DNA from 2 places in the Blautia obeum ATCC 29174 genome. Region 2 is predicted to be linked to the other one. Evidence: a T-box and tRNA genes for the amino acid it is inferred to sense, from the RefSeq annotation. Region 2 holds a T-box; the other holds one or more tRNA genes.
The links. A T-box is a leader RNA that pairs with one kind of tRNA and senses whether it is charged. The one in region 2 lies ahead of proS (proline--tRNA ligase), so its partner is inferred to be a tRNA-Pro.

Region 1 (10,413 bases), 1.8 Mb from region 2:
GTCATTGTTCCGATCATCGGTATCTTTCTGAAAAAGAAATGCAGCCCGTTTATCTGGATTGCTGTCATTCTTTCCCTGTGTGGACTTTATCTTCTTTGTCTGACTCCAGGAGAGGGATTTGCCATCGGCAAGGGCGAACTTCTGGTACTGATCTGTGCTTTCCTGTTTTCCTTACATATCCTTACAATCGACCATTTCTCACCACTGGTAGATGGTGTAAAAATGTCCTGTATCCAGTTTCTGGTCTGTGGAATCCTCTCCGGAATCCCGGCGCTGATCTTTGAAAGTCCGGATCTTGCCGGAATTTTCGCCGCAAAAATTCCGGTTCTCTATGCCGGAGTTATGTCCTGTGGCGTTGCCTACACCCTGCAGATCGTCGGTCAGAAAAATATGAACCCAACTGTAGCCTCCCTGATTCTCAGCTTGGAATCCTGTATCTCTGTTATCGCTGGCTGGTTGATTCTCGGCCAAAATCTCAGTAGTCGCGAAATTTTCGGCTGCGTGCTGATGTTTGGTGCGATCATCCTAGCTCAGTTGCCACAAAAAGGAACTGCTTTCTGATAAAATTGGTTTTGCTGCGTTGCATAATTATACCAAAAAAGGTCATCACTGTCAGAATTGATCTGATTCAACTCTGATCGTGACGACCTTTTTATCTCATATTTTATTTAAACGAATACAAAAGCTCTGATTCACTCTGCAATCTGTTTAAATCTCGTATGTCTCGAGATATTACCTGTGAACAGTAATTAAATCTCGCCTTTTGCTTTCAGATGTTCTTTTATCTTCTCAAAACTCTCATCACTGACATCATGTTCCATCTTGCAGGCATCTGCCCGGGCAATCTCATCACATACTCCAAGGCCTTCCAGCATCTTTGTCAGGACGGTATGGCGCTCATAGATTCTGTTTGCAATCTCAGCACCTTTGTCCATCAGTGTCACCGTTCCATAACGGTCCATCGCAATATAACCGTCTTCTCTGAGAAGCTTCATTGCATGGCTGACACTTGGCTTGGATACCCCGAGCATAGTCGCAATATCAACAGAACGAACTCCGCCGCCTTTTTTGGATAAAACAAGGATTGCCTCCAGGTAATCCTCTGCCGATTCTCTGATTTGCATAAAAAATACCTCCCATTTAGGTACATAATACCACAGGATTACCCTGAATTCAACAATTGTTTTTCTTATCTAACTTTGTTTAGGCGCCACTGTATGTCTTAATTATCATCGCCCGTCAGACGGAGAATATCCCGAATCTCATCAACTTTCATATCCAATATGATTGCCAGCTCATCGATGGTAAAAGCATTTTTTTCATCTTCTCCATCATTCAGATCACGCACTGCATGCTCCAGTTTCTCCACACGCGCTACCAGACTGTCATCCTCGAATTTTCTCTGTGTCTGTTCTTCCAAAACAAGCTGGATTCCTTTGCGCATTTCACTCAGAAGCCACTTCTCATCTCTGCATTCATCACCGGCAGTTCCAAGCGCCTGGATCAGGCACAGATTCGCCTCCTGAATCAGATCAGCCAGCTGCATTTCTTCTATATTCATCTCAACAGCCATATCTGCCGCCGTTTTCATATAATAAGAAGTAAGTGTCTGAAGTGCCCTCTGATCACCGGCTGCCAGAGCTTCAAATACACTGTCAGCATCCACCTCATCAACAACCGGCAGTTCCTCCAGATAATTTTTAAGATAAGCTTCTTCTTCCGCTGTAAGAGGAATTTTTTTATGTTCAGGCTCCTTTGCTTCTTCTCCTGCCGTTTCCAGACCTTCAATGAGAATTCCCTGAGAAGTAAGATATTTTAATACACCCAGCAACTGGCTTTTGTCCAGGTCACACTCTTCAAATACCTGACGGATTTCGGCTGCATTTAACGCATTCCCATGTTGTCTGGCAATTTCCTGCACTTCTTTTAGTTTATTCTGAAACTCCTGTACGTTCATCACAGTTCTCCTTTATTCCGACAGTTCATCTGTCATTATCTTATTAAGATCATTTAAACACACTGTTATTTTTCATTTTTTCTCCGTTTTTTATTGTAACATCCTTCTCTGTTTTTTCCAAGAAAATCTATCTCTTTTCTATAATTTTTACTCTTTTCGCAATAAAATATAAAACTTTTTTCCACCTGAAACCCCTGTAAAATCAATGTTTTTTAGGTCTTAAAACTTTTTTCGAAAAAAAGTTGAAAAAAGTTGTTGACATTTGCATATCACTATAATATAATATGTCTTGCGTTGAGCGACAAAGCCAAACGCAAACAATTAAATACCGTTAACGGGGTGTGGCTCAGCTTGGCTAGAGCGCCTGGTTTGGGACCAGGAGGCCGCAGGTTCGAATCCTGTCACCCCGATGCTGTAAACAATACCGTTTCAGCGACATGCGGGTGTAGTTCAATGGTAGAACACCAGCCTTCCAAGCTGGATACGTGGGTTCGATTCCCATCACCCGCTTCTCTGTTGCAAACAGAGGAATGTGTCTGTAGCTCAGCTGGATAGAGCAACGGCCTTCTAAGCCGTGGGTCGGGGGTTCGAATCCCTTCAGGCACGCTGTGGTGGGTATAGCGCAGTTGGTTAGCGCGCCAGATTGTGGCTCTGGAGGCCCAGGGTTCGAATCCCTGTATCCACCCTCGCCTTTGGGCTATCGCCAAGCGGTAAGGCACAGCACTTTGACTGCTGCATTCGCTGGTTCGAATCCAGCTAGCCCAGTCTTTTATATGGGATATTAGCTCAGTTGGTAGAGCACTTGACTTTTAATCAAGTTGTCCGGGGTTCGAATCCCCGATGTCTCATTGATTTTTAAGAACACTATCATTTCGATAGTGTTTTTATTTATCTTTTATGTTACACACGAATATATCAAACAATATGCGGATGTGGCGGAATTCTTTGTTCTTGAACGTCAGTTCAAGATCGGACAGACTCTAATCGATTTATCGATCGTCTGACAATTCCGTTTATCTATATATTGTTTCTATGCGGATGTGGCGGAATTGGCAGACGCGCCAGATTTAGGTTCTGGTGTCTACGACGTGCAGGTTCAAGTCCTGTCATCCGCATTTTATTTAAATCATAAGGATTGCAAAGGGACTTACCATTCCCTCTGCACACCCTTGGCTGAGAAGCAAAGGACTTCTTCGTTTTCAAATAGGATATGTATAGAATAACAGCAGGAGACTTCTCTCTCGTATGGAGAAGATTTCCTGCTGTTTTGACATTCTATTATTTTGTTTTCCCTGAATCTTAACCCGAACAATTTAGAGTCCCCTATACATACTTGTTTAAATCATTTTACAGATATTTGATCTTGGCAGACATCTTTCTGTCTTTATCAGTCTCAAGGATCACATAGCTTGGCTTTCTGCCGTGCTGGCGTGGATAGGACAGACTTCCCGGGTTAATGGCCAGAACACCGTCTATTTCTTCAATTACAGGCTTATGCGTGTGTCCAAAGAACACAGCATCACAGTCTCTGGACTTTGCTTCTTCTGCGACACCGGAAATATCCATGGACACACCATAATAATTTCCATGCGTGACAAGAACCTTATTTCCATCAAGTTCTATCTCCTCTTCTCTCGGAAGGTCTGAGAAAAAATCATTATTGCCGGCAACAATACAGCAGGGGCAGTCCACAAGAGCTTCGATAAAAATCTCACGGCCCTCCACATCTCCGCAATGTACCAGCATATCAAACGGCGTTTCCATCATCACCGCTCTTTCCAGATTTTCATCGTGCCCATGGGTATCACTGACGATCAGTACCTTCATCGAAGTTCATCCTTGATCGCACGCAGAGCCTTCCCTCTGTGGCTGATCTTATTTTTTTCTTCCATGGAAAGTTCGGCAGAAGTACAGCCGTATTCCGGAAGATAAAAGATCGGATCATAACCAAAACCATTTTCTCCGCTCTCTTTATATCCGATTCTGCCTTCCATCGCTGCTCTCACAGTCTTCATCGTTCCATCCGGAAATGCCGCTGCGATCGCACACACAAACCTTGCAGTCCTCTTCTCATCCGGAACTCCTTCCAGTCTCTCGATCAGTTTTGCATTCTTAATATGATAGGAAGTATCTTCTCCCATATAACGTGCGGAATAGATTCCAGGTTCTTTATTCAGATAATCAATCTCAAGTCCGGAATCATCTGCCAGCACGATCTCACCTGTCAGGTCACAGATTGTCTTTGCCTTGATCTGGGCATTTTCTTCAAATGTTTTACCATCCTCAACGATATCCGCATCAATTCCGGCATCTTTTAAGGAAAGAAGTTCAATATCCAGATCTCCGAGTATTTCACGGATTTCTTTCATTTTTCCCTGATTACCGGTTGCAAAAATTACTTTTTTCAATCTTTTTTCCTCCTTGGTGGTTTCGGACCCAGGAACTGATAATAATATGTTTTTAACATACCATTATAAATCTTGCGATTCTTGTCCGCTTTTCGTCCAATATCATTTTCCGCACGGTCATAAGATGTGATCAGATACATAGACCACTTGTCCAGACGATTATACCTCTCTCCAATCTCTCTGTATAACTGTGGAAGTGCTTCTTTTTCTTCCAGACGTTCTCCATATGGCGGGTTCGTGATGATAAATCCATATGGTTTCGGATGACTGAGATCTTTGACTGCTCTCTGCTGAAAATGAATCAGCTTATCCACTCCTGCCATCTTCGCATTGGCACGGGCAGATTTCAGTGCCTCCGGATCAATATCATATCCCTGAATATCTGTATCTATATCCAGGTTCACACGGTCCTGCGCTTCCTCCAGTGCATCATACCAGCATTTGCGCGGAACCAGATGTTTCCAGTCTTCCGCAAGAAAAGAACGGTTCATGCCAGGAGCCATATCTGCCGCAATCATAGCTGCCTCGATCGGGAAAGTACCACTTCCGCAGAATGGATCCACAAGAATGCGGTCTTTATTCCATGGCGTCAACATGATCAGTGCAGAGGCCAGCGTCTCAGTGATCGGAGCTTTGACAGTCATCTGACGATAGCCTCTCTTATGAAGAGAAACTCCGGATGTATCAATCCCGATCGTAGCCACATCCTTCATAAAGGCTACTCGAATCGGGAAGCTTGCACCATCCTCCTGAAACCAGGAAATTCCATAAACACTTTTCAGGCGTTCTACGATTGCTTTTTTCATGATGGACTGAATATCAGAAGGACTGAACAGCGCACTCTTTACAGAATTGGCTTTTGCTACCCAGAACTTGCCATCCTTCGGAATATATTCTTCCCACGGGATCGCCTTTGTTTTTTCAAAAAGTTCGTCAAATGTCACTGCTTTAAACTCTCCGGTCTTCAGCAGAATCCTCTCTGTCGTACGAAGGAACATATTGGCCTGCGCAATACCTTCCGCATCTGCCAGAAACGTAACTTTGCCATCTTCTACCTTACTGATCTCATACCCAAGATCCAGAATCTCGCGTTTCAGAACCGCTTCCATGCCAAAGTGACACGGTGCGATCAATTCCATATATTTCATCCAAGCCTCATTTCCTTGATGATATTTCCATCAAAATCTTTAATCGTAAATGTTTTGTCTTCCAGAACAGCATATGTAGGCGGATTTCCTTCTTTCGGAATAGATACAGATCCTGGATTCAGAAGGATATACCCTTCTTTTTGTTCTGCTTTCAGCACATGTGTATGTCCATGTATCAGAATGTCTCCCTCGTGGAACGGTGGAAGATTATTTTCATTATAGACATGTCCATGCGTCGCATAAAAAGTAAGTCCGTTAATTGCCAGAATACAGTAATCTGCCATTACCGGGAATTCCAGAACCATCTGGTCCACTTCCGCTTCACAGTTACCTCTTACTGCGTAAATATCATTTTTCATGCCATTCAGCATTTTGATGACCTCTTTCGGTGCATATTCCTTCGGAAGGTCATTTCTCGGTCCGTGATAAAGCAGATCGCCCAGCAGCACCAGGCGTTCTGCCTGCTCTTCTTTATATTTCTCCAGCATCAGCCGGCAATAGTATGCCGAGCCGTGCACATCAGATGCAAACATGTATTTCATACTTAATTCTCCTCTGAATAATAACATTTTCTCTTTCTTACCTTATCATGGTTACAGGGAAATTACAAGATTTCATTACCTGTCTCCACTCACAAGATTTCTGCCTCGGTACGCCGTAAACCCACCGATCACCGAACGTGTCCTGTATCCCCGTCTGACAAATTCTCTTGCGGCTGCCATGCTTGCACCGCCTCTGTCACAGTAAAAAACAAGTATCTTATTCATTGGAAGATCTTTTCTGTTCTCCAGTGTTTCATATGGAATATTTACAGCTCCCCGCACATGACTTTCGGCATATGCTTTTTCTTCTCGCAGATCTATGATCAAAGCATCGTTTCGCCCCACATAATAATCAAGCATCCTGGCTGAGATCGTTTCAATAGGAAACATGACAAACCTTCCTTTTTTATTTATCATATGTTCCCTTTTCTTTTCGGTGCACGATCTGCCTCTTCAATCTTCCCAAGCAATACCATCCTTATCTGCAGGCAGCAAAAGAGGCCGGCACATAGCCAGCCTCTTTGCAAGAGAAGGGAAAATCCTGTTTTATTCTTCCTTAGTATCTGCCAGAATAATCATTCTGCTCTTTGTCATATGCATTGGATGTTTTGTTTCCATAACTGTTTCTGGAAGCATTTTTAGAGCTGTTTTTGGAACTGTTTCGGCTGTCCATCGCATTTTTGTCTGAAGTTTTATCTGTGCTGTAGTTTTTTGCTTTGTTTTCATTTTCGTAATTTTTTGCCATTTGTCCATTCCTCCTGGTTCGTTTTGTAATGTAAGATTACTGTTTGCAGCAATTTCATTACATCCATTATTATGACCAGAAGAACAGGATACTATTCATAACTGCCTGGATTCTTTATAAAACAGCCAGAAAACTTCCATGATTTTCCATATTTAAACAGAGAAATACCCGATAGGGGAGCTACCGGGTATTTCAAGGGGAGTATAAATAATTAAATAAGGGGTTATGTAAAAAAAATTTTTGAAGGGTAAATTCTTTTTACAAACAAGATTATAATATAAAATATTGAAAAAAGCAACAACATTTCACCAATATGCACCCTATTTTTGTCCAAATTATAACCACCTTCCCCACTCACATCCACTTTTTATTCCTGCATATTATTTTTACATTCTGCACATTTATTTTTAAATAGTAATGAAAGCTCCTCTATGGTATAATTGTTCAGAATCGTAACCGTTTGTAAACGGTCACTTAGTTAAATGTTATCTGCCGCATGCAGATAAGAAAGAGAGGGTAACGTGGAAAGAAAAATTATCCAAGTAGAAGACAAAGTACCTGTTAATCTGTTAATACCTTTAAGCATCCAGCATATGTTTGCCATGTTCGGTGCCTCTGTTCTGGTTCCTTTTATGTTCGGTATCAACCCTGCCATCGTTCTTCTGATGAACGGTATCGGAACACTTCTGTTCATTCTGATCACCAAAGGTAAAGCACCGGCCTATCTTGGTTCCAGTTTTGCATTCCTGTCACCTGGACTCCTGGTTGCCTCCAAATTTGGTTTCCAGTATGCTCTGGGCGGATTTGTTGTCCTCGGCATCTGCGGTATGATCGTTGCTCTGATCATCCGTCAGTGTGGAACTAACTGGATTGACATTGTCCTTCCAACCGCAGCCATGGGACCGGTAGTTGCACTGATCGGACTGGAGCTTGCCGGAAGCGCAGCAAGCACTGCCGGACTTCTGGACGAACAGATCGATATGAAAAATGTGATCGTATTTCTGGTCACACTCGGTGTTGCTGTATTTGGCCAGATCCTGTTCCGTGGATTTTTATCCGTTATTCCAATCCTGATCGCGATCATTGCCGGATATGCAGCCGCAGCTGCCTGCGGAATTCTTGATTTTACTGCTGTAAAAGAAGCTGCTTTTTTTGCACTTCCGAATTTTCAGGCACCGAAATTTAATCTGGAGGCAATCCTGACCATTCTTCCGGCACTGCTTCTTGTTACTTCCGAGCACATCGGCCATCAGATCGTGACAAGTAAGATCGTAGGCAAAGATCTGCTGAAAGATCCCGGACTTCATCGTTCCCTTTTTGCAGATTTCTTCTCAACTACCGTATCCGGATGTCTTGGTTCTGTGCCGACTACAACTTATGGTGAAAACATCGGTGTTATGGCTATGACAAAAGTTTACAGCGTTCAGGTCATTGGTGGTGCTGCAGTTCTTTCTATCTGCTGCTCTTTCCTCGGCAAACTTGCTGCCCTGATCAACACGATTCCGGGACCGGTTATCGGTGGAATCTCCTTCCTGCTGTACGGTATGATCGGAACTTCCGGTCTTCGTATGCTCGTAGACAATCAGGTGGATTACAGCAAATCCCGTAACCTGGCCCTGACTTCTGTAGTCTTTATCGTAGGCCTTTCCGGAATCGCCCTGAATCTTGGCAACGTCAAACTCACCGGAATGGTCCTTGCCTGTGTAGTAGCCATGGCTTTAAGCCTTATCTTCTATATTCTTGATAAGCTGCATCTGACAAACGATTTATAAAAATTTTCCGACACAAGAATCTATACAAAACAAGCTCCCGGTCTGTACATCAGGCCGGGAGCTTCAGAAATGGAGAAAAAAATGAAATCCTATCATCAGAAATTTGTATCTGACCATCCTTATGAATCTTCCCCTATGGCAGAAATCGCCGGTTTTCCGGTCCGTCCGGGAATTTACGATCTGAACGGGGCTACTCCTTTGCAGAATGGTGTTAATTTTACCATTCACACATGCGGAGGAACCTCCTGTGAACTGCTTCTGTTCCACCGTGCACAGGAAGAACCTTTTGCTGTACTTCCTTTTCCGGAAGCTTACAAGATCGGTGATGTTTATTCCATGATCGTATATGGACTGAACATTGATGAATTTGAATATGCCTACCGTGTAGACGGACCATACTGTCCGGAAAAAGGACTGCTCTTTGACAAAAATAAAATTCTGCTCGATCCATATGCCAAAGCAGTTGCTGGTCAGCGTACCTGGGGAATCCGCTGGGACCATACGTATCATGCACGTGTCGTCAAAGACCGTTTCGACTGGGGCGATATGCCACAGTCAAAAAAAGAGCTCTGTGACCTGATCATCTACGAACTGCATGTACGTGATTTTACTCATCATCCTTCTTCCGGTGTTCAGCATCGAGGAACTTTTTCCGGACTTATGGAAAAAATCCCTTATCTGAAAGAACTGGGAATCAATGCAGTGGAGCTGATGCCTATCTTCGAATTTGATGAGACCATGAATTCCCGTACCGTAGATGGCAAACAACTTCTCGAATGCTGGGGATACAACACTGTCGGATTTTTTGCTCCGAACAGCAGCTATGCCGCTGCAAATGAACATAACCTGGAAGGTACGGAATTGAAGACACTGATCAAAGCACTTCATGACAATGGGATTGAAGTAATCCTGGATGTTGTTTTCAATCACACCGCTGAAGGAAACGAAAAAGGAAACACATTCAGTTTCAAAGGCTTTGACAACAATATTTACTATATGCTGACTCCTGATGGCAATTACTACAACTTCAGCGGCTGCGGAAACACCCTGAACTGTAATCACCCTGTCGTTCAGCAGCTGATTCTCGAATGTCTGCGCTACTGGACGATCAATTACCGCGTAGACGGATTCCGCTTCGATCTGGCAAGTATCCTTGGCCGAAATGAAGATGGCTCTCCTATGAATAATCCGCCTCTGCTCCGTACTCTTGCCGATGATTCAATCTTAAGCAACGTAAAACTGATTGCTGAAGCATGGGATGCCGGCGGTCTTTATCAGGTAGGAAGCTTCCCTGCAAGCGGCCGCTGGGCAGAATGGAACGGCAGATACCGTGACTCTCTCCGCAGTTATCTGAAAGGGGATTCCTGGAATGCATGGGATGCAGCCTGGAGTATCTCCGGCTCCGGTGATCTCTATGGTGGCTATTACGACAATACCCACAGCAACTATGCCGGTTACAATTCCTGCGTGAATTTTCTGACCTGTCATGACGGCTTTACACTGTACGATCTATATGCGTACAATGACAAACATAACGAAGCAAACGGCTGGAATAACACAGACGGGGCCAATGACAACCGCAGCTGGAACTGTGGTGCCGAAGGTGAGACCGATGATCCGGAAGTCCTCTCACTTCGCCGCCGTATGATCCGGAATGCCTGTGCTGTCCTTATGTGCAGCCGCGGTACACCAATGTTTCTTGCCGGTGATGAATTTGGGAATACCAAATTCGGAAACAACAACAGCTACTGCCAGGACAACATTACTTCCTGGCTGGACTGGCGTATGCTCGAAAAGAACAAAGATCTGTTTGAATTCTTTAAATTTATGATCGCATTCCG
Region 2 (10,413 bases):
ACACATTGTTTCTGCCTGACTTCCCCAGCAGATTTCCCGATGATAGCAGTTACTGCACAGACGATCATTCGCATCCGTCAGAATACGCTCAATCTGCCCACTACTCAGGTATTCCTTTTTGTACGGCATTCCATAAAATGTATCCGCAAGTTTCTGAAAAGCTGCCGCATAGCGTTCCACTTTTTCTTTCTGAGGATGATCTTCTCCAATCGGAAATATTTCTTCTTTTTTCGACATTCTCCCCGTCAAAATAGTTTTTGCCATGTCCCGCAATATCAGCAGTACGCTGATCACGAGCATGGCAATTATCCATTCCTGCATATATCCCCCTCCCCTGATACTTCCCGGTAAGTATTACAATACTTTCACTAGAAAAATATTATAAGAGGGTTCTTTTAAAATATCTGTCAAATAAAGGAGATTGTTCCAGAAAACTTTTCTGCAAAATCTCCTTTATTTCTCTTCTTCAAATACAATCTCATTTCCTTTGACCAGACCAAGCTTATCTCTGGCAACTTCGGCTATATATTCATCCGTCTGCATGTACTCTTTCTGTTCATCTATTTCCTGTGTACGTTCCTGCTCACCTGCAATAGAATCTTCCAGCGCTGATGCCTTTGCATCGTATACAGCAATCCTCGCCTTAAGTGTCTGACTCTGATAAGTCAGTCCACCCAACAGAAGCAGAACAACAATAGCAATTGCTGCCATTCCAAGGTAGTTATTCGCTATTCTTTTTTTATTTTTTTTCTTTTTTGACTTTTTCAAAGCGTCTGCCCCTTCTATTACACCATAAACGTCTTTTCGTATGTCTATATGAAGAAATTTTACATCTTTTTACCAGAAATAGCAACCTATTTAACACAAAATTTGCAAAAATTCCACCAAAAGCAACACCTGCCAGCATAAAAAAGCGGATTCTGCCATAATTGCACTGATATAAAGCGGTAAAAAGCAGCAAACCAGCCAATAACCAGTACAAAATATCCACTGTACTGTTCCACATTCTGTCGCAGAACAAACGTCTTTTCAGCATATCGGTCAGCCTGTAAACAACAAGCATCCCTACTCCTGTTTCGAAAGCGCGAAAAAAAAGCAGTATTTCCAATCTGATATAACTGCTCATCTTACCGGAACATCCTTTTCAGCAAAGGTTCTTCTTTTTTCTGCGCATTCTTTGTCAGATAAGAAACACTGTTTACTTTTCCTTCAATCTCAGCCTCTCCCTTTTCGAGGTCAAGGCTTTTTACATGAAGCTGCTCTCCTTTGATCTGCACTTTCCCGGCCTCAGTCTGAAGCAATATCTCATTTTCATTAAACGAATGAATATCCTGAACACCTGTCAGTTTTCCATATTTACGCTCTTTTATCGTCAGACCGTGCACCTTGCCTGTCTTTTTTTCTTCCAACCCCACAGCTCCCATCCTGCATTTACTGTTAATCTATGTGAGAGCCCTGTCCAATAGACACAAAAACGATCAAAGATAGCGAAAAAGATTCTCTGCGTCTTCTTTACGAACCGTTTCTTTGATATCCAGCACCTCAACCTTTACGTTTTTGCTTCCAAACTGGATTTCAATCGTATCACCGGCTTTTACCTGTGCTGACGCCTTGGCCGGGCGGTCATTGACCAGCACTCGTCCGGCATCACATGCCTCGTTCGCAACCGTTCTTCTCTTGATCAGACGTGAGATTTTTAAATATTTATCAAGTCTCATATATACCTCCAGAAAAACAAAAGGGGGAACATATCTGTCCCCCCTAAAAGCACGATTTACTTATTCGTTTACCATATCTTTCAGAGCTTTACCAGCTTTGAATTTCGGAGCTTTAGAAGCTGCGATCTTCATTGTTTCACCAGTCTGAGGATTTCTTCCTTCTCTTGCTGCTCTTTCACTTACTTCAAATGTACCAAAACCAACTAACTGGATTTTTCCACCTTTTTTTAATTCGGATGCTACAACATCAGTGAAAGATTTTAATACAGCCTCTACATCTTTTTTGGAAAGGTTTGTTTCTTTCGCCATTGCTGCTACTAATTCTGTTTTATTCATGGTGTTCCTCCTCTAAATAACCTCATTCTTATTTATTGCGTAATGCTTCCTTGGCATATGCACGCTATTTACTATATATAAACCTTTTATGTCAAATTGTCAAGGCTTTTCGGCTTTTTCAGGCTCTTCTTCTGTCGCTTTTTCCAATTGTTTCAACTCTTCCCACGAAAGTCCAGCCAGCTGTTTATCCTCCGGTGAAAAGATCTTCGGATGCCGGAATTTCATTTTGGATGAAACGTCTCGGATCACATCCTCAACAGTAAAAAGTCCCTCTTCTTCCGCGATCACACTGTGAAGAGCCACCTGAAACAGCACATCTCCCAGTTCCTCACAAAGATTTGTGCTGTCATTTTCTTTTGAAAGACGGTCAATTCCTTCCAGTACCTCATTGCTTTCTTCCAGCAGATATTTTTTCAGGCTTTCATGCGTCTGCACACTGTCCCACGGACAATTTCGGCGTATTTTCCTGACAATTTCCATAAAATCATCAAATTCCCGCATATGCAAGTTTACATCATGGAGTCAACCATATCCAGAACAGCTTTGCCCATGACTGCTGATTTTTCATCCGCATCTGCCAGAGATGTACCTTTTACTCCGTAGTAGAACTTAACTTTTGGTTCTGTACCAGACGGACGAACACATACCCAGGCATCATTTGTCAGTTCATAATAAAGGACATTGGAATTCGGAAGTCCTGTCGGTGTAACTTCGCCTGTTTCCAGATTTTTGATCGTGTCTGCTTTGTAATCTCTTACAGCAACCACTTTGTGTCCTGCAAATTCTGCCGGCGGATTCTGGCGAAGTGAATTCATGATATCCTGAATCTTCTGCAGGCCTTCAATACCTTTCATAGTTACAGCTTTGATATCGTCTTTGTAATATCCAAACTGTTCATACATCTCGATCATTGCATCCCACAGAGTCTTACCCTGCGTCTTATAATATGCTGCCGCTTCGCAAAGTGCCATTGTTGCAACGATTGCATCCTTATCTCGTGCATATGTACCGATCAGGCAGCCATAGCTCTCTTCAAATCCAAAGAGATAAGATCCTTTTCCGCTCTTTTCAAATCCAAGGATCTGCTGTCCGATAAACTTAAATCCTGTAAGGACCTCGATCAATTTTACACCATAACCCTTGGCGATTGCATCTGCAAGATTGGTTGTAACAATTGTCTTGATCAGTGCACCGTCCTCCGGAAGGCTTCCGTTTACGGCTTTGCGCTGGCTGATCTCATAGTTTGCAAGAAGGCATCCGGACATGTTTCCTGTCAGGTCATGATATTCTCCGTTTTTGTCTTTGACACGAACGCCAAGACGGTCTGCATCCGGATCTGTCGCAAGAACAAGATCTGCGTCTACTTCTTTTGCAAGTTTCAGACCAAGTTCAAAAGCTTCTGCTGCTTCCGGATTCGGATAACTTACTGTTGGGAAATCTCCATCCGGAAGTTCCTGTTCTTTGACAACATAAACGTTCTCAAATCCAAGTTCTTTGAGGATTCTTCTTGCAGGAATGTTACCAGTTCCATGAAGTGGTGTGTACACGATCTTCAGATTCTTTCCTTCTGCCTGAATAGCATCCATATGAATAACCTGTTTCTTCAGTTCTGCCATGTATGCATCGTCCACTTCTTTGCCGATCACCTCGAAAAGGCCTGCTTTTTCGGCTTCAGCCTTGTCCATAGTCTTAACAGTATTCCAATCGGAAATTGCCTTAACTTCTCCCATGATTCCGCTGTCATGTGGCGGTGTGATCTGTGCACCGTCCTCCCAGTATACTTTGTATCCATTGTATTCCGGTGGGTTATGGCTTGCAGTTACATTGATACCGGCAACACATCCCAGATGACGTACCGCGAAAGAAAGCTCCGGTGTAGGTCTTAATGTCTCAAAGATATACGCTTTAATTCCGTTTGCTGCAAGACAAAGAGCTGCTTCCTGTGCAAATTCCGGTGACATATGGCGGGAATCATATGCGATTGCAACACCCTGGGATTTCTTGTCTACTTTTGCGATATAATTTGCAAGCCCCTGTGTTGCTCTTCTAACAACATAGATGTTCATACGATTGGTTCCGGCTCCAATGATTCCACGAAGACCAGCTGTACCAAACTCCAGATCCATATAAAAACGTTCTTTTATCTCATTTTCATCCTCTGCAATACTTTTCAATTCCTCTTTTGTTGCTTCGTCGAAGTATGGGTTTGCAATCCACTGCTCATAAACCTCTTTGTAATCCATACTAAAATACCTCCCTGTACAATGTATTTCCGACAGTTTCACTACTGTCTTTGATAGTTCTATATTATACACCTCTTCAGAAGAAAAAGGAAGCACAATATCGTTTCCACGCCTCCCGCTGTCGTATCAGATTTTGTAGTTTTTCTGTATTTTTCACAGAAATCCAGGTTTTGCGATGCGTATAATAATAATTTGCAAGTTTCCAGTATTTTTCAGGATAACTGAATCGAATCTTAAGATTTTTCCATTCTTCTTTGCTCACGGGTTTTATCTCATGATATGCTTTCAGCATTTCTTTTCCAAAGCGGACATCCCAGTTATATTTCTCGAGAATTTTTCTCATAAAGCGATACAGATCAGCCATCTGCGTATCAAATCCCCAATGTTCAAAGTTTGTAACTGCAGTTCCACTTTTTAAGATCAAAACATTATGCTGGTTATATTCTCCGTGGCAGACTTCACCCTCCGTTTCTGCTTTCTGGCGCAGCTCCTGATAACCGGACTCTCTTAATGCCGCATACGCCTCTTCTCCGTCTCTCAGGAAATCTTCTACTGTTGCCAGATATATTTTTTCAAAAGGACTGGATGCTCCCCGTTTTCTGATAAAACTGCGGATTTTTTTTAATTCCTGATTATGCCGCAGATATCCATTTTCCAATGACGGTTCTATATAATATTCTACAGTCGGTATATGCATGCGCTGATGCAGTTCTGCCATGGTGCGAATACTTTTGAAAATGTCTTCTTTGGAACGTGTATCGCATTCTCTGCCCTCATACCAGTGCTGCATTGTATATGGAATGCCGTCACGGTCGCGGCTGACCAGGTTTTCTTCCTGATTTGGAATATAGCAGTCCACCTTGCCGCCCTGACTCTGGATCTGCAGAAGCAATTCCTGTTGTTTCTGTAGTTTTTTTTCTGTTCCTTTGAATTCTTTTACGATGACAAGTCCTTTTTCTGTATGGCACAGAAGTCCGCCACGTGTCCGGGCTGTAGATTCGGCGGTGAGGCCATACTGCTCCAGTGTGCTGAGTCCATAATCATACAAATAAAAATCCCCCTCTTGATTTTGTACCTTCTATCTTATGTAGGGGGAATCCAGAAAATGTATGGTCCATTAATTAATATTCTCTTTCCTTGCAGGAATTTCGACATACAAATGTACTGTCTAAATTTTTAATATTTTTCTTTATTTATAAATTCCATTAACTTCTCTTTTGTATTATCGGAAGGTTCTTCGAGCACATGTTCCAGCATCTCCTTCAACACCTCTCCGAGTTCCGGTCCTGGCTTATATCCGGCCTGGATCAAATCTCTTCCTGTCACGGCAAGTGTCTTTAACGAAACGCATTGTTTCTCCTCTACCACCTTATGATAACACTCTGCCACCCCTTTCAGTCGGGCAGATTTTTCCTCTCGGCGATACTCACTCTGGGCAAGCATATCCGCCTCCTGTACTTCGAGATACATCGGAAACAGATCTTCTCCGATCCGGTTCACCGCACGTCTTACCGAACGCATTTCCGGCATCGGGCGGTCGTCATGATATTTGATCAGTCTGGAGACTTTACTGATCGTATCGTTGTCAAATTTCAGCCGGCGAAGAATGCTTTTTGCCATTTTTTCACCTTCCGGTGCATGCATCTTGAAATGATCACGCCCATTTTCATCGGTCTTTCGCATCACTGGCTTCGCAATATCATGAAGTAGCATCGTCAGCCGAAGGACTTTGTCCGGCCGCACCAGAAGCAGACCGTGAAGAATATGTTCTCCTACTGTATAACAATGATGCGGCGTATTCTGTTCAGTCTCCATACATGCATCAAACTCCGGTAGAAATTCTCTGGTAATTCCGGTTTCATAAGCCACTCGGAGATAATCCGGATGTGGTGACACCAGAAGCTTCACCAGCTCTGTCTGGATTCGCTCTGCACTGACACATTTCAGATTCGGTGCCAGTGCCTGAATACCAGCCTTCGTTTTTTCTTCAATTGTAAATCCCAACTGTGCGGAAAAGCGCACTGCACGCAGAATCCGAAGTGCATCTTCATGAAAACGCTCCATCGGATCACCGACACAGCGTACGATTTTATGCTCCATATCTTCCATTCCATGAAAAAGATCTACAAGACCTCTTTCCGGATGATATGCCATTGCATTGATCGTAAAATCTCTTCGTTTCAGATCTTCTTCCAGACTCGAAGTAAACATGACCTGCTTTGGATGGCGTCCATCTTCGTAATCTCCATCCACACGATACGTCGTTACTTCATAGCCTTCTTTATCCATTAATACGGTCACTGTTCCATGCTGCAATCCGGTATCCACCGTGCGCTGGAACAGTTCCTTCACCTGCTGCGGAGAAGCAGATGTGGTGATATCCCAGTCGTTGGGGTTGCGTCCCAGAATAGAATCTCTGACGCATCCACCGACAACATAAGCCTCATAACCGTTTTCCTCTAAAATGTGCAGTATTTTTTCCGCATTGGAAGGAATCGTTAATTTCATATTAGTATGCTCTTCCCCAGTAAACCATCTTCTTAGCCGGTTTTCCGCAGCATACGCAGACATCGCTCAAGTGTTCCTGTTCAAACGGCATACATCTGGATGTTGCCTGAACATCTTCTTTGATCTTGTCTTCGCATTCACGGTTTCCGCACCACATAGCTTTTACAAAGCCAGGTTTGTTGTTGATGGTATCTTTGAATTCTTCATAATTCGTTGCAACATATGTGTGTGCATCACGATGTGCACGTGCGCGCTCCAGCATATCTTTCTGCATGGTATCCAGAACTTCCTGTACTTTGGCTGCAAGCTCTTCGAAAGAAACCACATATTTTTCTCTTGTATCACGACGACAGATAACAGCCTGTCCGTTCTCGATATCTTTCGGGCCACATTCGATACGAACCGGAATTCCTCTCATTTCCTGCTCAGCAAATTTGAATCCCGGGCTTCTGTCTGTGTCATCAACTTTAACACGGATGCCAGCTGCCTTGAGTGCTGCAAACAGTTCATCTGCCTTTTCCAGAACACCCTCTTTACGCTGCTGAATCGGAATGATAACAGCCTGTGTCGGAGCAATTCTCGGAGGCAGAACAAGTCCGCTGTTATCACCATGAACCATGATGATCGCACCGATCATACGTGTTGTCATACCCCAGGATGTCTGATGCACATATTTCAGTGTGTTATCTTTGTCTGTGTACTGGATGCCGAATGCTTTTGCAAATCCGTCACCAAAGTTATGGCTGGTACCGGACTGAAGTGCTTTTCCATCGTGCATCAGAGATTCAATTGTGTAAGTTGCTACTGCACCTGCAAATTTTTCTTTGTCTGTTTTCTGACCTTTGATTACCGGAATTGCCAGAACTTCTTCACAGAAATCAGCATACAGATTCAGCATCTGGATCGTTCTTTCTTCTGCTTCTTCTGCTGTTGCGTGAGCAGTATGTCCCTCCTGCCACAGAAATTCTCTGGAACGAAGGAACGGACGGGTTGTCTTTTCCCAACGTACTACAGAACACCACTGATTATAGACCTTCGGCAGATCTCTGTGGGACTGGATGTCTTTCTGATAAAAATCGCAGAACAGAGTCTCAGAAGTCGGACGAACGCAGAGACGCTCCTGCAGTTCATTCAGTCCACCATGTGTTACCCACGCTACTTCCGGTGCAAATCCTTCTACGTGATCTTTTTCTTTCTGCAGAAGAGATTCCGGAATAAACATCGGCATGTACACATTCTGTACACCTGTTTCTTTGAATCTGCGGTCCAGTTCATGCTGGATATTTTCCCAGATCGCATAACCTGCCGGTTTGATTGCCATGCATCCTTTTACACTTGTGTAGCCGCACAGTTCCGCTTTTTTGACAACGTCTGTATACCACTGTGCAAAATCGTCTTCCATGGAAGTGATCGCTTCAACTAATTTCTTTGCCATCGTTCTTTTCTCCTTTTTTAATATGATCTGTTTTTGAAATGATCTTGCGCCGGGCCAAAAGAAAATAAAAAAGCCCTCCTGATCCCGGTAAAGGGACCGAAGGACTTCGGCGGTACCACCCTAATTAACAATCCCATATGGAATCGTTCTCTCTAGATCCTTTAACGCAGGAAACACGCCATGCTTCAATCACATGGAGCTCAGAGGCCGGTTCCATGATTCACGCACAGAATCCTCACACCATATGGATCCCTCTCTGAGATTGCTCCTCATGTACTATTCTCTTCATCGCTCATAAACTTATTAAAATAAGCCGGATAACTCTTAATTCATCCGAACTTATCTTATTTTAAATAAAAATAATCCGAGTGTCAACCCCAAAGTAAACGCCCTGGAATCATTTTTTCACCATTTTTACACAGAAAGTTTGATTTCCCTTCCTGTCCGATTATATTTGTAATATCTTACCCCCGCTGCATCCAGCATCCTTTTGGATGCAATGACAGACGGTGTGTGTTCGTATTTGTCACAGTCATATACAACCGTTTTGATCCCCGCCTGAATGATTGCCTTGGCACATTCATTGCACGGAAAAAGCGAAACATAGAGCTTTGCACCTTCCAGACTTCCACCCCGGTAATTCAGGATTGCATTCAGCTCACTGTGAGTCACATACAGATACTTGGTGTCAAGCGGATCTCCTTCACGTGCCCACGGAAATTCATCATCTGAGCAGCCCTTTGGAAATCCATTATAACCCATGGAAAGAATCTTGTTATCATTGCTGACAATACAGGCACCCACCTGTGAATTCGGATCCTTGGAACGCATTCCGGAGAGCATTGCCACTCCCATAAAATACTCGTCCCAGGAAATATAATCCTCACGTTTTTTGATATGTACAGCCACCGTAAGAACCTCCCCTGTTTTTAGATTTCCGGATAAGCGTCTGTGATATCTGTATCCTCTTCGATCTGTTTGATTCTGCGGATATGACGTTCTTCCTCTGAGAACGGTGTATTCAGGAATGTATCCACGATCTTGACTGCCAGTCCAGGTCCGACTACTCTGCCGCCCATTGCAAGAATATTGGCATTGTTATGAAGTCTTGTTGCCTCTGCACTGAAGCAGTCGGAACAAAGAGCTGCACGAATACCTTTGAATTTATTTGCTGTGATAGAAATACCGATGCCTGTTCCACAGATCAGAATACCTTTTTCACAGTCACCATTCTGAATCGCAATGGCTACTCTTTTGGCATAGATCGGATAATCCGTAGAATCTGTACTGTCACATCCGAAATCTTTATATTCGATATTGTTTTCCTCTAAATATTTAATAATCTCCTGTTTCAGTTCATAACCGCCATGGTCACATCCTAATGCTATCATTTATTTTCCTCCTGTGCATTTATGATTTTATGTCCTGCCGCCTTTAGAAGACGGTTCATAATAGCCTGCCCCATCTTTGGCGTGTAAAACGCTTCTGAATAAATAACATCCACTCTGTCATCATCGAAGTCTCGTAAAACCTCGTACAGATGATGAGCGATCGTTTCCTCTTCTTCTCTGCTGCCGATGCTAAGAACATCCGCATGCGCATAACGCGCCTTCGTTTCATCTGTTGCAATGACACCGACCTTAAGGCCTTTTGCAACTGCTTCGTCCGTCAGGTGATTGATGCATGCAACAACGTCCTCTTCATTTCCTTCTATAATAGAAAGATCTGCTTTAGGCGCATAATGACGATATTTCATTCCCGGTGCTTTCGGATGTACACTGCTGTCTGTGATCAGAAGTCCCTTATCCATCCGTACATCTCCGAGTGTCTCCTGAAGCATTTCCAGTGAAATATAGCCCGGACGCAGAACGACTGGAACCTTCTCCGTGAAGTCAACGATTGTGGATTCCAACCCGATTCCCACCTGTCCACCATCAATGATCATATCAATGGCATCGCCAAGATCTTCTTCCACATGTTCTGCCATCGTCGGACTTGGTCTGCCTGACGTATTGGCACTCGGTGCTGCCACAAAACCACCACCGGCCTTTATCAGTTCCTGTGCGATCCTGTCACTCGGAAAACGAACCGCAACACTGTCCAGACCACCGGTAGTCTCTCGCGGCACGATATCCGCTTTCGGGAGGATCATGGTAAGCGGCCCCGGCCAGTA

Region 1: it has a tRNA-Pro gene. The T-box ahead of proS (proline--tRNA ligase) is inferred to sense a tRNA for this amino acid. The anticodon was not compared.

The regions. Positions count from the first base shown of each region.
Region 1 is NZ_CP102265.1:655,402-665,814, reverse strand. It holds gene NQ503_RS03170 (DMT family transporter) at 1-561, shown strand, start outside; gene NQ503_RS03165 (metal-dependent transcriptional regulator) at 750-1,124, opposite strand; gene NQ503_RS03160 (hypothetical protein) at 1,223-1,957, opposite strand; tRNA gene NQ503_RS03155 (tRNA-Pro) at 2,293-2,367, shown strand; tRNA gene NQ503_RS03150 (tRNA-Gly) at 2,397-2,467, shown strand; tRNA gene NQ503_RS03145 (tRNA-Arg) at 2,490-2,563, shown strand; tRNA gene NQ503_RS03140 (tRNA-His) at 2,569-2,642, shown strand; tRNA gene NQ503_RS03135 (tRNA-Gln) at 2,651-2,722, shown strand; tRNA gene NQ503_RS03130 (tRNA-Lys) at 2,733-2,805, shown strand; tRNA gene NQ503_RS03125 (tRNA-Leu) at 2,992-3,072, shown strand; gene NQ503_RS03120 (metallophosphoesterase family protein) at 3,305-3,784, opposite strand; gene NQ503_RS03115 (XTP/dITP diphosphatase) at 3,781-4,326, opposite strand; gene NQ503_RS03110 (THUMP domain-containing class I SAM-dependent RNA methyltransferase) at 4,362-5,513, opposite strand; gene yfcE (phosphodiesterase) at 5,510-6,055, opposite strand; gene NQ503_RS03100 (rhodanese-like domain-containing protein) at 6,131-6,445, opposite strand; gene NQ503_RS03095 (hypothetical protein) at 6,612-6,800, opposite strand; gene uraA (uracil permease) at 7,322-8,572, shown strand; gene NQ503_RS03085 (glycogen debranching protein) at 8,642-10,413, shown strand, end outside.
Region 2 is NZ_CP102265.1:2,549,760-2,560,172, forward strand. It holds gene NQ503_RS12310 (SpoIIE family protein phosphatase) at 1-321, opposite strand, end outside; gene NQ503_RS12315 (FtsB family cell division protein) at 454-768, opposite strand; gene yabQ (spore cortex biosynthesis protein YabQ) at 740-1,108, opposite strand; gene yabP (sporulation protein YabP) at 1,128-1,415, opposite strand; gene NQ503_RS12330 (RNA-binding S4 domain-containing protein) at 1,479-1,718, opposite strand; gene NQ503_RS12335 (HU family DNA-binding protein) at 1,779-2,054, opposite strand; gene NQ503_RS17640 (MazG nucleotide pyrophosphohydrolase domain-containing protein) at 2,154-2,555, opposite strand; gene NQ503_RS12345 (phospho-sugar mutase) at 2,564-4,297, opposite strand; gene NQ503_RS12350 (CotS family spore coat protein) at 4,374-5,345, opposite strand; gene NQ503_RS12355 (CCA tRNA nucleotidyltransferase) at 5,474-6,805, opposite strand; gene proS (proline--tRNA ligase) at 6,807-8,240, opposite strand; T-box leader at 8,329-8,538, opposite strand; gene NQ503_RS12365 (deoxycytidylate deaminase) at 8,655-9,149, opposite strand; gene rpiB (ribose 5-phosphate isomerase B) at 9,170-9,631, opposite strand; gene NQ503_RS12375 (L-threonylcarbamoyladenylate synthase) at 9,628-10,413, opposite strand, start outside.